3 regions of the Mesorhizobium sp. KR2-14 genome follow, and region 2 is predicted to be linked to each of the others. Evidence: predicted binding sites of a transcription regulator. Region 2 holds the regulator's gene; each other region holds the start of a gene.

Region 1 (4,610 bases), 470 kb from region 2:
ATGCGCGCGGAAGATGCGGATCGGGTGACAGAGCAGGTCGCCGAAGTCGCAGGCGTTCAGCGTCTGCAGCCGCTCCTGATAGGCCTTGTAGAGTTCGCGGCCCTTGCCGTTGGCGAAGGAGCGGGCGTCGCCCTCGGGAATTTCGGCGGGACCGAGGCCCTTGTTCTTCCAGGCGTCGATCATCATGGCGAACTGGCGCGGCGGCCAGCGCTTGTCGTCCAGCCCCTCGGCCTGAATGAGCTGCTTGATGAGGCGGATGACGTCGTCGGTGTCTAGGATGGTGAAGTCGGAGCGCAGGCCGGCAAGCTCGGCATGGCGGCGCAGCATCTTGACCCCGATTGAGTGGAAGGTGCCCAGCCAGGGCATGCCTTCAATGGCTTCGCCGACCAGCAGGCCGATGCGCTGCTTCATCTCGCGCGCCGCCTTGTTGGTGAAGGTCACGGCCAGGATCTGCGAGGGGAAGGCGCGGCCGGTGGCGAGGATGTGCGCGATGCGGGTGGTGAGCACGCGCGTCTTGCCGGTGCCGGCACCGGCCAGCACCAGAACCGGGCCCTCGGTGGTTTCGACCGCCAGCCGCTGTTCGGCGTTGAGTCCGTTCAGATAATCGGGCGCGGATGCCTGGCGCGCGGCCATGGCGCGCGCGGCAATGCCGCCGGGCGCAGACGCGCCGGAAGGGCGCGGGGCGGGCGCACCGGGCTCATCGAAGAAGGGGATGTCGTCGGGAAAATCTGACATTTCCACCGAATGTAGTGATTCGGGGCCGAAAGGCCAGCGATGTTGCCGTTTTGTGCCCATGGTTGACGCGGAAGGCCGGGGCCGGCACTTCCGCGTGCAAGCGAGGAGGGGGCGGGATCAGAGCCCGATCTGGCTCTTCAGCCCGGGAATGGAGTCGACGATCTGCTTGATCGTATCCGGACCGGCGGCTTGTTCGGCCTTCTGGAACAGGGTCTGTCCGGCTTGCTTGATCTGGTCGGCGTCGAGCCCGCTGGCGCGGAGCTGCGCGATGCCGTTCACCAGAGCGCCGGCCTTTTCGCCCAGAAGCCCGCCAATCGCCGAGGTAATGGAACCCAGAAGCCCGCCGCTTTCGCCGCCGGATTGTGCGGCGGCCATGACGTCGTAGCTATGCGCCAGGTCTTCCGCGCCGGGAACGGCGGCAAAGAGCCCTGCGACGCGCTCTTCGCCCGCCTCGTGCTCGAACATCGACAATATGGTGCCAACGGCCATTTCCGCCCTGGCCTGGTCGAGGCCGCTTTGGTTCGAAACCGCGACTATGATTTCCTGTGCGTTCATGGTTGCGGCCTCACTGGCTGGTATTCAGCCGAATGTTGCAGTTCTTCCAGTATTTCTTCCAGGTTTCGTTGCCCGATATCTTGCCGGATGCCTTGTCGGCCTTCCACTCGGCCTTGCATTCGTGCACGCGTTGCCGGAAGCCCATCTTGCGCGGCTGATGCTGCTGGCCGCTCGGGCTCGTTGTAGCTGCCACGGGGACTATCTGGGCGGCGGTAGAGTTGGCGGCGAAGCCGTAGGTGGGAAATGCCATGAATGCTGCGCCGGCTGCCAAGGCGCTTGCTGACAGCAAGGTCCTGAAGGTCATTGCACTTCTCCTTCGTTGACGTTGTCGTCTGTTCCGGCACGATCAGGCTGTGCCGACAGCGGCTGTGGAAACACGCGCTGGTTCGCCAGATGGCGAGCCCGCAATAGAAGCCTTGTCCCTGAGATGTGGCGATGCCGCCGGGCTGACACCGATTGACGAAAATTTGATGAGGCTGGACCATGCCGGTCGCTCGCATATTTGCTCGATGGAACGGGAGGCAGGAGGAAGCGATGAACAGACCGGCCATTACGCAGGCAATGATCGACGCCTATGACGAATACACGCATCTGACGCTCGACCGACGCGGCTTCATGGAGAAGCTGACGAAGCTGGCGGGCTCCGGCGCGGCAGCCGCCGCGATCGCGCCGCTGCTGGCTGCAAATGCTGCACAGGCGGCGATCGTTGCGGAGGACGATGCGCGGGTGAAGGGCCAGGACATCACCTATCCGGGCTCCAAGGGCGAAATGAAGGGCTATCTGGTGCGCCCGGCTGCCGCAGGCGGCAATCTCGGCACGGTCATCGTCATCCACGAGAACCGGGGCCTGAACCCGCACATACGCGACGTGGCGCGGCGCATCGCGCTGGAAGGTTTTATCGCGCTGGCGCCCGACTTCCTTTCGCCGCTTGGCGGCACGCCGTCGGACGAGGACAAGGCGCGCGATATGTTTTCCCGGCTCGCGCCCGACCAGACCGTCGCGGACGGGCTGGCCACCGTGGCCTATCTGAAGCAAATCGACGGCGGCAACGGCAAGGTTGGCGCGGTGGGCTTCTGCTGGGGCGGCGGCGTGGTCAACGATCTGGCGGTGAACGCGCCGGACCTCGACGCGGCGGTGGCCTATTACGGCCGCCAGCCCAAAACCGAGGACGTGGCGAATATCCATGCGCCGCTATTGCTGCACTATGCCGGCATGGACGAGCGCATCAACGCCGGCATCGAGCCCTACAAGGAAGCGCTGGAGTCGCAGGGAAAGAAGTTCACGATCTACGTCTATGAGGGCGCCCAGCATGCCTTCAACAACGACACCTCCGAAGCGCGCTACAACAAGGCGGCGGCCGATCTCGCATGGGGGCGCACGATTGCCTTCCTCAAGGAAAAGCTTGCGGAGTGAGGCGCAAGCCTCTCAACCTTCGTTAACGCCAGCACGCCTGCTTGGTTAACGCGAAGCGGGCGAGCGCGGCCTGATTCTCTCGGGCGGGGCTCGCTTCAAAAACAGATTTTTCGGGAGGGGGAGGGCTTGCGGAGGCGCATGCGCTTTGCAGGCGGCGCAAGCACATATTCAGTTTACCTTGCGGCGTCGCTGGTTTCTTGCAGATGTAATGATGGCGCGGGCATAGATCATCTTCATCGGGATAGGAAGCTGAAGACGTTCAATGCGATAGAGCTCGTTGTTTATTGTCTTCAACGCGCGCCAGAAATCGTAGTCACTTATCGAGTGGTCGGATGCAAGGCGGCTGGAGAGCTGCGCCACGTCAATCTTCATGCAAATTCTCCGAACGTTGCCGCCCGCCACCGTTCCGGTCGTTGAGTCGAATCGTCGGGATTGTGCCCGCCACGCGGGTGGGATCAATCCGCCCCTTGGCTCAAACTGTGCAAAAACCCTTAAGGTTAATGTGTCACTCTCCGTTAAAATTTTAACGATTGGCGCGATTTCCCGCGCTTGTTCAGCGCAAATGCGCCGTCGCGGCAGGCATCGCGTGATGCCCGCCGTCGGCCATGCCGCGGGGTGAGCGGCGCGGTGTCGCAGGAAGGTGGCTTAGGCGCTCAGACGTTCTTGCGCTTGATGCCGATGGAGCGTCCGGCGCGCTCCGGCATCGGCAGGGCGGCGTGTGCTGCGCCCATGGCGTCGACCTTGGCCTGGATGTCTTCGGGGAAGGAGGCGACCTTGGGGCCCGACATGTCGATATGCAGCGACAGCGTTTCGGACGTGGCGGCCAGCCAGCCGTCGACATGGCGGATTTCCTGATAGGCGCGCAGGCGCTTCTCGTCATGGTCGATGAGCTGGAAGCTGACCGTGACCTTGTCGCCCAGATGCAGTTCGCGCACGTAGCAGATGTGAACTTCCGCCGTGTAGATCGTGAGCTTGCGGTCGCGGGCATAGTCCGCCCCCATGCCCAGCAGCTCCAGCGCGCCGTCGGAGCCGCGGTCGAAAATCACGTTGTAATAGGCCATGTTGAGATGGCCGTTATAGTCGATCCAGTCTTTCTCGATCTCCATCTCCTGGGAGACGAACGGGGCCTGGATGGTCATTGACAGCTTCCTCATTTGGCGGTTGTTGAATGCAACACACTTAGACTCTTCTCGCCGGCCGCTCATGGTCCAATAGCGGAGGAAAGCATGGCTCTTAGCGACGTGGCGATGGTTGAACGCGACGAGGATGGCATCGCGGCCGTGCTCGGCATCCTCAAGCAGCGTTTCGGCGAGCGCCTGCAGACGGGCGCATCGGTGCGCGAGCAGCATGCGCACACCACCACCTATATTCCTACCCAGGCGCCGGACGGCGTGGTGTTTCCGGAAACGACGGAAGAGGTGCAGGAAGTGGTGCGGGCCTGCGCGGCGCACCGCGTGCCAGTGATCGCCTTCGGCACCGGCACCTCGCTCGAGGGCCATGTGAATGCGCCGGGCGGCGGCATCTCGCTCGACACCTCGCGCATGAACCGCATCCTCGCCGTCCATGCTGAGGATCTCGACTGCGTCGTGGAGCCCGGCGTGACGCGCGAGGCGCTGAACACCCATCTGCGCGACACGGGCCTGTTCTTCCCGATCGATCCGGGCGCGAATGCCAGCCTCGGCGGCATGGCGGCGACGCGGGCATCCGGCACCAACGCTGTGCGCTACGGCACCATGCGCGACAATGTCCTGGCGCTGACGGCTGTGATGGCCGACGGCCGCGCGGTCACCACCGCCCGGCGCGCCAAGAAGAGCGCGGCCGGCTACGACCTGACGCGGCTTCTGGTGGGCTCGGAAGGCACGCTCGGCATCATCACCTCGCTGACCCTAAAACTCTATGGCATCCCG
Region 2 (4,610 bases):
TTCTACGTGATGGGGAAGGGCCTGTCGCTGATGATCGCAGTGTCGAGCTGGATATCTGAGCGATCGCCGATCGATGCGGTGGGACTCATCTCAGCGCATTCGCTGGTGCTGCTTACCGTCGCGCTGGTGTTTGCCTGCATGGCCTCGACCTGGCTGCGGCTGCTGGCGGTGCCGGCTGTACTTGCCGGCGCGCTGACGCTGACCGATGTTCGCACGCCCGACGTTTTCGTTTCCGAAGACGGACGGCTCGTTGCGGTGCCGCTCGGCGGTGGGAAACTTGCGGTCAACAGAGCAAGGCCGAACGCCTTTACCATCGAAAACTGGAAACGGGCGGTACGGGCCGAGGAACTCGTCAGCCCGGTCAACACCACTTCGAAAAGAAGCGCCGGCAAGGGAAGGTCGCGCACTGCGCAGAAGCTGAGCAACCAGGCTGCAGTTACGGATCGCGATATTTCAGGCGCGGAAGTCGAAGGCGAGGGCATTGCGCCGCCGAAAATCCGAACGCAGCCGCCGGCGCTACCAAAAGCCGAAACGGGGCAAGATGAAGCGCCAAGCTCAGGCTTCGACTGCCACGACAGCCTCTGCGTTGCCGTGCATCCCTCCGGCGCGATTGTAGTTCACGCGGCAAACCCGGCAATCGCGCGTCCCGTCTGCGAATATGCCGCCGTGATTGTCGTCGACGACGCCACCGCCAAAAACATCTGTCGGCGTGAGGGGATGCTGGTCATCACCAAGCGCGATCTGGCGAAATTCGGCAGCGCCGTCGTCAATCTTGGTGGCGGCGAGGTGGGCAGCCAAGGCGCGGAAGTTCACTACGCGGTGGGCGAGCCATATCGGCCATGGCATGCCCATCGCCAGTTTTCGCGCGAGGCACGAGGCTTGGCGCCCTACGTCAAAAAGTCGGAGGCCAAGTCAGCCGAACCGCGTGGATCATCGCAAAACGCACGGACGCCGCCACCGCACCACGCCGAAGACTGAGCTGAGCTCGGTGCCCGCCGGCTCCGGTTCAATAGCGGCGGATCAGCCCAACCAGCCTGCCTTGGACTTTCACCCGATCAGGTCCGAAAATGCGCGTCTCATAGGCCGGGTTCGCAGCCTCGAGCGCGATCGACGCCCCCTTGCGACGGAAGCGCTTCAAGGTCGCTTCCTCGTCGTCCACCAGTGCCACCACGATCTCGCCGGGATTGGCCGTATTGGCGTTGCGGATGATGACCGTATCGCCATCGAAAATGCCGGCCTCGATCATGGAGTCGCCCTTGACCTCGAGCGCATAGTGCTCGCCACCGGAAATCATCTCTGGCGGCACCGTGATGGAATGGGTCTTGTGCTGGATTGCGTCGATGGGCACGCCGGCGGCAATGCGGCCCATAACCGGGATCGAGATCGCCGTCCCGGATTCGTCGTTGCTGGCCAGAGGCGCGCGAGCCGGCTCCGGGGCGGCGCGGCGGCCGAGGCTGCCTTCGATCACACTGGGCGAGAACCTGGTGCGAGGCGTGAGGCCGGGGGCAATGGAATCGGGCAGGCGCAGCACTTCAAGCGCGCGCGCCCGGTTGGGCAGCCGGCGAATAAAGCCGCGCTCTTCCAGTGCGGTGATCAGCCGGTGGATGCCGGATTTGGAAGCAAGGTCCAGCGCGTCCTTCATTTCGTCAAAGGAAGGCGGTATGCCGGATTCCTTCAGCCGCTCGTGAATGAAGAGAAGCAACTCGTGTTGTTTGCGCGTCAGCATGGCCAGCCCCCCGGGGAGAATCGACCCCCAAAACAAAACCAGAACAAACACTATCTGTTCCAGTTGTGTTCTGCAACTGTTTAAATTTCCATGAAGACGCGCAAATCGGTTGCCGGCTGAGATATTGGCGTGCTCCGCTCCACCTTTGCCACCTTGCTGCAGCAAAGCGGCGCAAGGGGTTGGTTCCGCGCAATTTCCGCCTTTTGCGCACCAAGCCTCAATCGCGCCGCGACCGGCTTCCGGAGGGCGGCATCCATTGCGGTGTAGACCGTGGGAAGCCGCGCGCAGTCAGCGCAGCTTCAGAACCGTGCAAGGGGCGCCGGCCGGCGCTGCCGGGGCGAAGGGATCGCGGATGATCAGCGCATTGGCTTCCGCGAATGTCCTCAGCATGGACGAATCCTGCACTTCGAAGGGCGTCGCCACCGGGCCGTCATGCCCTTCTCGCAACACCGCCCGCACGAAGTCCTGCCGGCGGCCGTTCGCCGCCATCGGTTTGCCGAGAACGGCCTGGCGCAGGTCGGGTTCGAAGGGACGGCCGGCAAGCCGCGACAGAAGCGGCTTCAGGAAAAGATGCGAGCACACGAGGCTGGCGACGGGATTGCCGGGCAGGCCCAGGAAACGCGTGCGGCCGCGCCGGCCGAACATCAGCGGCTTGCCGGGGCGCATGGCGATCTTCCAGAAATCCAGCACCATGCCCTCGCTCACCAGCGCCTCATGGGTAAGGTCGTGGTCGCCCACGGAGGCCCCGCCAAGCATGACCACCACATCGGCGTCGTGGTCCAGCGCCTGCCTGATGCGCGCGGCAATTGCCGGGCGGCTGTCGGGCACGATGCCCAGATCAAGCACCCGTGCGCCTACGGAGGTGGCAATCGCCGCGACACCGAAGGCATTGGAAGCCACGATCTGGTCGGGCCCAAGCTCGCTGCCAGGCGGCAGCAGTTCGTCGCCGGTGGCGATGATGGCGAGCAGTGGCCGTTTCACGACGTCGAGGCGAGGGTGGTTTGCCGACGCCACCAGCGAAAGCGCGCCGGCATCGAGTTCGCGGCCTTTTTCAAGAAGCAGGTCGCCGGTGACGAAATCCAGTCCCTTGCGGCGGATGTGCCGCCCTGCGGCTACGGTTTCCAGAACTTCGACCGTGTCCTGGCCCAGCTTACGCGCGTTTTCCTGGATCACGATGGTGTCGGCGCCCTCCGGCACCGGCGCACCGGTGAAGATGCGCACCGCCTGGCTGCGCCCGATCTGGCCGTTGAACCGCCGGCCAGCCGGGGCCTCGCCGATGATCTGGAGCGTGACGGGCACTGTCTCCACGTCCTGGGCGCGCACCGCGTAGCCGTCCATGGCCGCCGCATCGAAAGGAGGCTGCGTTCTCAGCGCGCGCACGTCTTCGGCAAGTATGCGGCCCGCAGCCTCCGCCAGCGGCACGGTTTCGGGCTCGCAGGCAACCGCCCCTTGCAGAAGCCGCTCGAGCGCGTCCTTCACCGGGAGCAGCGACATCGTCAGCTATCCGCCCGGTAGTCGCCGGATTTTCCGCCGGACTTCTCCAAAAGCCTGATGCCGGAAATCACCATGCCACGGTCCACCGCCTTGGCCATGTCGTAGATGGTCAGGCAGGCCACCGAGGCGGCGGTCAGCGCTTCCATTTCCACGCCGGTCTTGCCCGTCACGCGCGCCAGCGCCGTCACGCGCAGGCCGGGCAGCGCTTCGTCAGGCTCGATGTCCACCGAAACCTTGGTCAGCAGCAGCGGATGGCACAGGGGAATCAGCTCATGGGTGCGCTTGGCGGCCATTATGCCGGCCAGGCGTGCGGTGCCCAGCACGTCGCCCTTCTTGGCATCGCCGGCGCGGATCATGCGCAATGTCTCGGGCAGCATGGTGACGATGCCTTCGGCAACCGCCGTGCGCTCGGTTTCCGCCTTGGCGCCGACATCGACCATATTCGCCTGGCCATCGGCGCCGAGATGGGTAAGGGCAGGCTTGCCGGTCATGACCTAACCGTTCACGGCGCGGGCAGCTTCGGCGCCCGTCAGCAGTTTCCGGGTGGCCTCGGCCACGTCGGCCTGCCGCATCAGGCTTTCGCCCACCAGGAAGGTGCCGATGCCGCAACTCTCCAGGCGCCGACAGTCGTTGTGGGTGAAGATGCCGCTTTCGCCGACAAGCAGCTTGTTGTCCGGCACCAGCGCCGAAACGCGCTCGGAGGTCTCGAGGCTGACCTCGAAGGTGCGCAGGTTGCGGTTGTTGATGCCGATCAGCGGCGAGGCGAGTTTCAGCGCGCGCTCGGCCTCGGCCTCGTCATGCACTTCCAACAGCACGTCCATGCCCAGATGGTGCGCAGTGTCCTCAAGCGCCTTGGCCTCGTCATCGTCCAGGCTGGCCATGATGACGAGTATGGCGTCCGCGCCCCAGGCGCGCGCCTCATAAACCTGATAGGGCTCGAACATGAAGTCCTTGCGCAGCGCAGGCAGGCCGCAGGCGGCGCGCGCCTCGGTCAGGAATTCAGGCGCCCCTTGGAAGGAGGGCGTGTCGGTCAGCACCGACAGGCACGCCGCCCCGCCCGCTTCATAGGCGCGGGCAAGCGCCGGCGGATCGAAATCCGGACGGATCAGCCCCTTGGAAGGGCTGGCCTTCTTGATCTCGGCAATCAGCGCGAAATCGCCGCTGGCGCGCTTGGCCTTCAACGCGGCCAGAAAGCCGCGCGGCGGCTCGGCATCGCGCATGCGGGCCTTCAGTTCCACCAGCGGCAGGCGCGCCTTGGCTGCGGCGATCTCCTCGCGCTTGTAGGCTTCGATCTTCGCAAGAATGTCAGACATCGCTTATCCGTTGGAAACCTTCACCAGCGCCTCGAGAACGCCCAGCGCGCGGCCGTTATCGATCGTCGCGGCGGCGG
Region 3 (4,610 bases), on a different contig from region 2:
CGCCGATGATGATGACGTCGTAACGCGCCATATGCATGTTCCCCAATGCTTGCGTTGTCTGGTCGTGCCTTATCAGGGTTTTGCGCGCCCGTCTTGCAAGAGCCAGCATTGCCGGGCAAGAAAGGCCAATGATGCAAGCCCCCCGTCTGCGCCGCTCGGTGCTCTATGTCCCCGCCTCCAACGACAAGGCACTGGCCAAGCTTGCCTCGCTTTCCTGCGATGCGGTGGTGATCGACCTGGAGGACGCGGTAGCCCCTGGCGAAAAGGCTGCAGCCCGCGAAAAACTGGCAAAAATCCTCGGCAACCGCCCAGCGGGGGTTCGCGAGATTGTGGTGCGCGTCAACGCGCTATCGAGCGAATGGGGTGCCGACGACCTTGCAGCCGCAATCGCCTGCCGGCCCGACGGCATATTGCTGCCCAAGGTGGAGACGCCGCGCGACGTGCTGGAGGCCGGCGACCTGCTGGACGAGGCCGGCGCGCCCGAGAGCCTGCGCCTGTGGGCGATGGTCGAGACGCCGCGCGGGCTCATGAACCTCGGCGCGATCGCCGAGCTCGGCCGCGACGCCAACCCTCGCCTGTCGTGCCTGGTGGCCGGGACCAACGACCTGGCGGCCATGACCGGCGTGCTGGCCACACCCGACCGGCGCTACCTGATGCCCTGGCTGATGCAGATGGTGCTGGCCGCGCGCGCCGGCGGGCTCGACATGCTCGACGGCGTCAGCAACGATTTCCGCGACCTCGACGCCTTTGCGGCGGAATGCGGGCACGGCGCCGCCATGGGCTTCGACGGCAAGACGCTGATCCACCCCGCCCAGATCGCGCCGGCGGAAGCCGCGTTCTCGCCTTCGCCAGCTGCGCTGGCCGAGGCCGAGCGGATCGTGGCCGCCTTCGCGCTGCCGGAAAACGCCGGCAAGGGCGCGATCGGCCTCGACGGCCGCATGGTCGAGCTGCTGCATTGCGTGCAGGCCGAAAGGCTTCTGGCCAAGGCGGCGATGATTGCCAAGTGAGCCGAAAAGGCGTGGAATGGAACTTCGTTCGGGAAACGGCTTTTCAGAGAACGACGCCAAACAGGACATCATGGCTTCGGGCCAAACTGCATGGCCACGGCCGAAACGATGCTCAAGGCAACAGCCATGACGGGGAATGACAGATGAAACTCTACCGCTTTCTCACCGGCCCGGACGACGCGAGCTTCTGCCACAAGGTGACGGCCGCCCTGAACAAGGGCTGGCACCTGTTCGGCTCGACCACCTATGCCTATGACGCCGAAACCAAGACCATGAAATGCGGCCAGGCGGTGGTGAAGGATGTCGAGGGCCAGGAATACGACCCCAACATGAAGCTTGGGGAACAATAGCAAGTATGAGGGTGTGGACTGTAAGCGAAGAGAAGGCCGGGACGCTGACCCAGTGCCTCGGTGTCGCGCAAAACCTGGACCCGAACCCGACTGCCAGGATTTTCAGGAAACAAACCCGAGCGGAGCGGATATTTTCTGCATTTCGGCAAAGCGTTGCAGAGAAAGCTCCGGACATCCTCATCTCATGCGGAAGCATCTCCGAGCGTTATGTTGCGGAGATCAAGAAGGCCTATGGTGGCCGGCCGTTTGCCGTGCACCTTCAACCGCCCCGGCGCGACCTGGACTTGTTCGACATGGTGTTCGTCTCCCGTCATGACTGGACGAAGGCGATGGAGCACAAGCCGAAATATTTCAGGATGTCCGGTGTCCCTCATCGGATCAGCCCAGCTCTCCTTGCGACGCGAAGGGAGAGTGCGCGAGCGCGCTTTGCTCCTGGCGGGGAGCCTGTCGTTACCCTGCTCATCGGCGGATCGACTTGGGCCTACGCTTTCGACCGGCAGACCATAGATGGGATTATCGCCACAGCAACTAATCTGGTTGAACGAGGTTACGTCGTTCTCGCATCGACTTCTCGCCGCTCGGAGCCGGAAATTCTTGCTCGGCTGACGGAAATAAATGATCCGCGTATGATCGTTTGGGACCGTACCGGCGACAATCCGTACATCAACTATCTCGCAGCCGCCGACGCTTTCGTCATTACGGCAGACACTGTAACGATGGTCTGCGAGGCCTCGATGTCAGGAAAGCCGATACATATCTTTTCGCCGGCTCGACAGGGAGGGCCGCAGTTTGAACAGGAAAAGTTTGAAAAATTCGAACGGTTCCACGCTGACATGCATGAAAACCTTGGAGTTACGAGGCCGTTCCAAGGTGTGATGGAAGAGTATTCGTATACGGTCGAGGATGAGACCTTGCGCGTCTCGGCACTCATCAAGACGGCTTACGAAAAGAGGCAGTCCAGTCCTATCGGCAACTGAGCCGCTATGTTGCTTCCTCGATGCGCTCCATGTCGTCGTCGCTGAGGCCGAAATGGTGGCCGATCTCGTGGATCAGCACATGGGTGACGATGTCGCCCAGCGTCTCCTCATTCTCGGCCCAGTAGTCCAGAATGGCGCGGCGATAGAGCGTGACGCGGTTGGGCCCCTCGCCGGTCTGCGGGTTCCAGCGCTCGGCGATGCCGCGGCCCTCGAACAGGCCGAGCAGGTCGAAAGGTGTCTCCAGGGCCAGATCGTCCATGATCTCGTCGGTGGGAAATTCGGCGACCTGGATGACGACCTCGCCGGTCAGCGTGCGGAACTCCTCCGGCAGATGCGCATAGGCTTCCAGCGCCAGAAATTCCAGTTCCTCCAATGACGGAGAAAGCTGGTCGTGCCATGCGCGGTTCTTATAGATACGGGCCATTCTGTTTCCTTTTGACCGCATATAGCCTTTTGGCTGGTGCCTTTCGAGTTTTTTACGCGAGGCTGGGGAAATAGGCCTGAAGGCTGCGCGAGAAAGCTTCAATCAACATTTCGAGAGAGGAATAAATTCCTTTTCAAGCGCTTGACTCTGCCGGGGCGCTCTGGAATCAATAAGAACATAACAGGAACAAATATCGGAAAGCACACCGTCATGGCGACGTCCGCCGTGGCGCAGGCAACTGTTTTTGCCTTGCGCCAGAAAATAGCACGCATCGAGGGCACCCTGCCGGAGCGGCTGGTGCCTTCCGCCGAGGCGCGGGCCGGCGAAGGCACGGTGCTGATGCGGCGCCATGGCATCGCGGCGGAACCGTGCTTGGCAACCGGCGCGCAGGCTTTCGATGCGGCCCTCGGCGGCGGCTTGCCGCTGGCCGCGCTGACCGAAATCCATGGCACCGAAACGCGCGATGCCGGGGCTGCTACCGGGCTTGCCCTGGCGCTGACCGGGCTTTTGCTGGCGCAGGCGCGGCAAAGGACACCCATGCTCTGGATCGGCACGGCAGAAATTTTCCGCGAGGCCGGTATGCCCTATGCGCCGGGCCTGTGTGCTCGCTTCGGCATCGGAGCGGACGAGGTTCTGATCGCAGAGGCGCCGAGACTCGCCGACGCCTTGTGGATCGCCGAGGAGGCCGCCGGCCTGAAGGCCTTCTCGGCCGTGCTGCTGGAGATCCGCGGCAACCCGCAAAAGCTCGACCTCACCGCCACGCGCCGGCTGCACCGGCGCGCACTGGGCGCGGGTCGACCGGTCTTCCTGCTGCGGCAGGCAGCCAGACCCGAGCCGACCGCAGCCCCGCTGCGACTCGTCGTCTCGCCGGCAACCGCAGCACCCCGCCACACCATCGCCGGGCCGCTGGCCGGCTCCATCGGTCCGCCGGGCTTTGTCGTCAGGATCGACAAAAGCCGCCTTGCCCTGCCCGGACAGTTCACCCTGGAGTGGAACGCCGATGAACGCTCATTTTCCGAAAGACAGCAGCCGGCCTTCGGGCCAGCGGATTCTGGCGCTGTGGTTTCCGCATCTTTGCACGGAGCGCATCCTGCGCCAGCGGCTGGGGCGGTCGTGGCGTTCGCAGCCGCAGGCGGCCCGCCCGCCGCTGGTCGTCAGCCATCGCGAAAAGAACACGCAGCGCATCGCAGCCCTCGACGAGCAGGCTGAGCGGCTGGGGCTGAAGCCCGGCATGGGCATCGCCGACGCCCGCGCCATGCACCCCGGCATCGAGATCGTCGAGGCGGATCCGGCCGCCGACCGCCGGCTGCTGGAAAGCCTGGCCGACTGGTGCGACCGCTACACGCCACTGGTGGCGCTGGACGGGGCAGACGGCCTGTTCCTCGACATCACCGGCTGCGCCCATCTGTTCGGCGGCGAAAAGGCGCTGCTCGACGACCTGCTGGCACGCTTCTTCCACCAGGGGTTCGACGTGCGCGCAGGACTGGCCTCGACGCCGGGGGCGGCCTGGGCGACGGCGCGCTTCCGCAGCCCCGAGATCGTCGAGCCTGGGGGCGAGGAGAGAGCTCTGGGGCCCCTGCCGCTGGCAGCACTTCGGCTGGAGCCGGCGACCGTCTCCGGCCTCGAAAGCGTGGGGCTGCGCAATGCGGGCTCGGTTCTGCGCAGCCCCCGCGCGCCGCTGGCGCGCCGCTTCGGCGCCGGCCTGATGGCCCGCATCGACCAAGCGCTGGGGCGCATCGAGGAGGCTATTTCGCCGCGCCTGCCCGTCGCGCCGCTTTCGGTGGAGCGGCACCTGGCCGAGCCGATCGGGCTGATGGAAGACATCGAGCGGCTGGTGCTTCTGCTGGCCACG

What was found. Region 2 encodes LexA, which represses DNA repair genes until DNA is damaged. Its sites were predicted from a motif close to TGTTCNNNNTGTGTTCNG; they were not measured.
Region 1: a site for LexA is predicted at 776-793, ahead of ABLE86_RS02600 (UvrD-helicase domain-containing protein). Genes of this name have one in related genera too.
Region 3: a site for LexA is predicted at 2,930-2,947, ahead of ABLE86_RS09570 (metallopeptidase family protein). Genes of this name have one in related genera too.

Annotation. Positions count from the first base shown of each region.
Region 1 is NZ_JBDZDR010000001.1:543,424-548,033, reverse strand. It holds gene ABLE86_RS02600 (UvrD-helicase domain-containing protein) at 1-735, opposite strand, end outside; gene ABLE86_RS02595 (hypothetical protein) at 853-1,290, opposite strand; gene ABLE86_RS02590 (hypothetical protein) at 1,301-1,594, opposite strand; gene ABLE86_RS02585 (dienelactone hydrolase family protein) at 1,825-2,703, shown strand; gene ABLE86_RS02580 (hypothetical protein) at 2,872-3,075, opposite strand; gene ABLE86_RS02575 (thioesterase family protein) at 3,357-3,842, opposite strand; gene ABLE86_RS02570 (FAD-linked oxidase C-terminal domain-containing protein) at 3,930-4,610, shown strand, end outside.
Region 2 is NZ_JBDZDR010000001.1:71,597-76,206, reverse strand. It holds gene ABLE86_RS00345 (ComEC/Rec2 family competence protein) at 1-978, shown strand, start outside; gene lexA (transcriptional repressor LexA) at 1,007-1,726, opposite strand; gene glp (gephyrin-like molybdotransferase Glp) at 2,015-3,220, opposite strand; gene moaC (cyclic pyranopterin monophosphate synthase MoaC) at 3,223-3,711, opposite strand; gene trpC (indole-3-glycerol phosphate synthase TrpC) at 3,715-4,533, opposite strand; gene trpD (anthranilate phosphoribosyltransferase) at 4,537-4,610, opposite strand, start outside.
Region 3 is NZ_JBDZDR010000003.1:111,184-115,793, forward strand. It holds gene ABLE86_RS09550 (FAD-binding oxidoreductase) at 1-31, opposite strand, end outside; gene ABLE86_RS09555 (CoA ester lyase) at 129-1,007, shown strand; gene ABLE86_RS09560 (DUF1737 domain-containing protein) at 1,151-1,357, shown strand; gene ABLE86_RS09565 (mitochondrial fission ELM1 family protein) at 1,363-2,334, shown strand; gene ABLE86_RS09570 (metallopeptidase family protein) at 2,339-2,758, opposite strand; gene ABLE86_RS09575 (hypothetical protein) at 2,969-3,967, shown strand; gene ABLE86_RS09580 (DNA polymerase Y family protein) at 3,942-4,610, shown strand, end outside.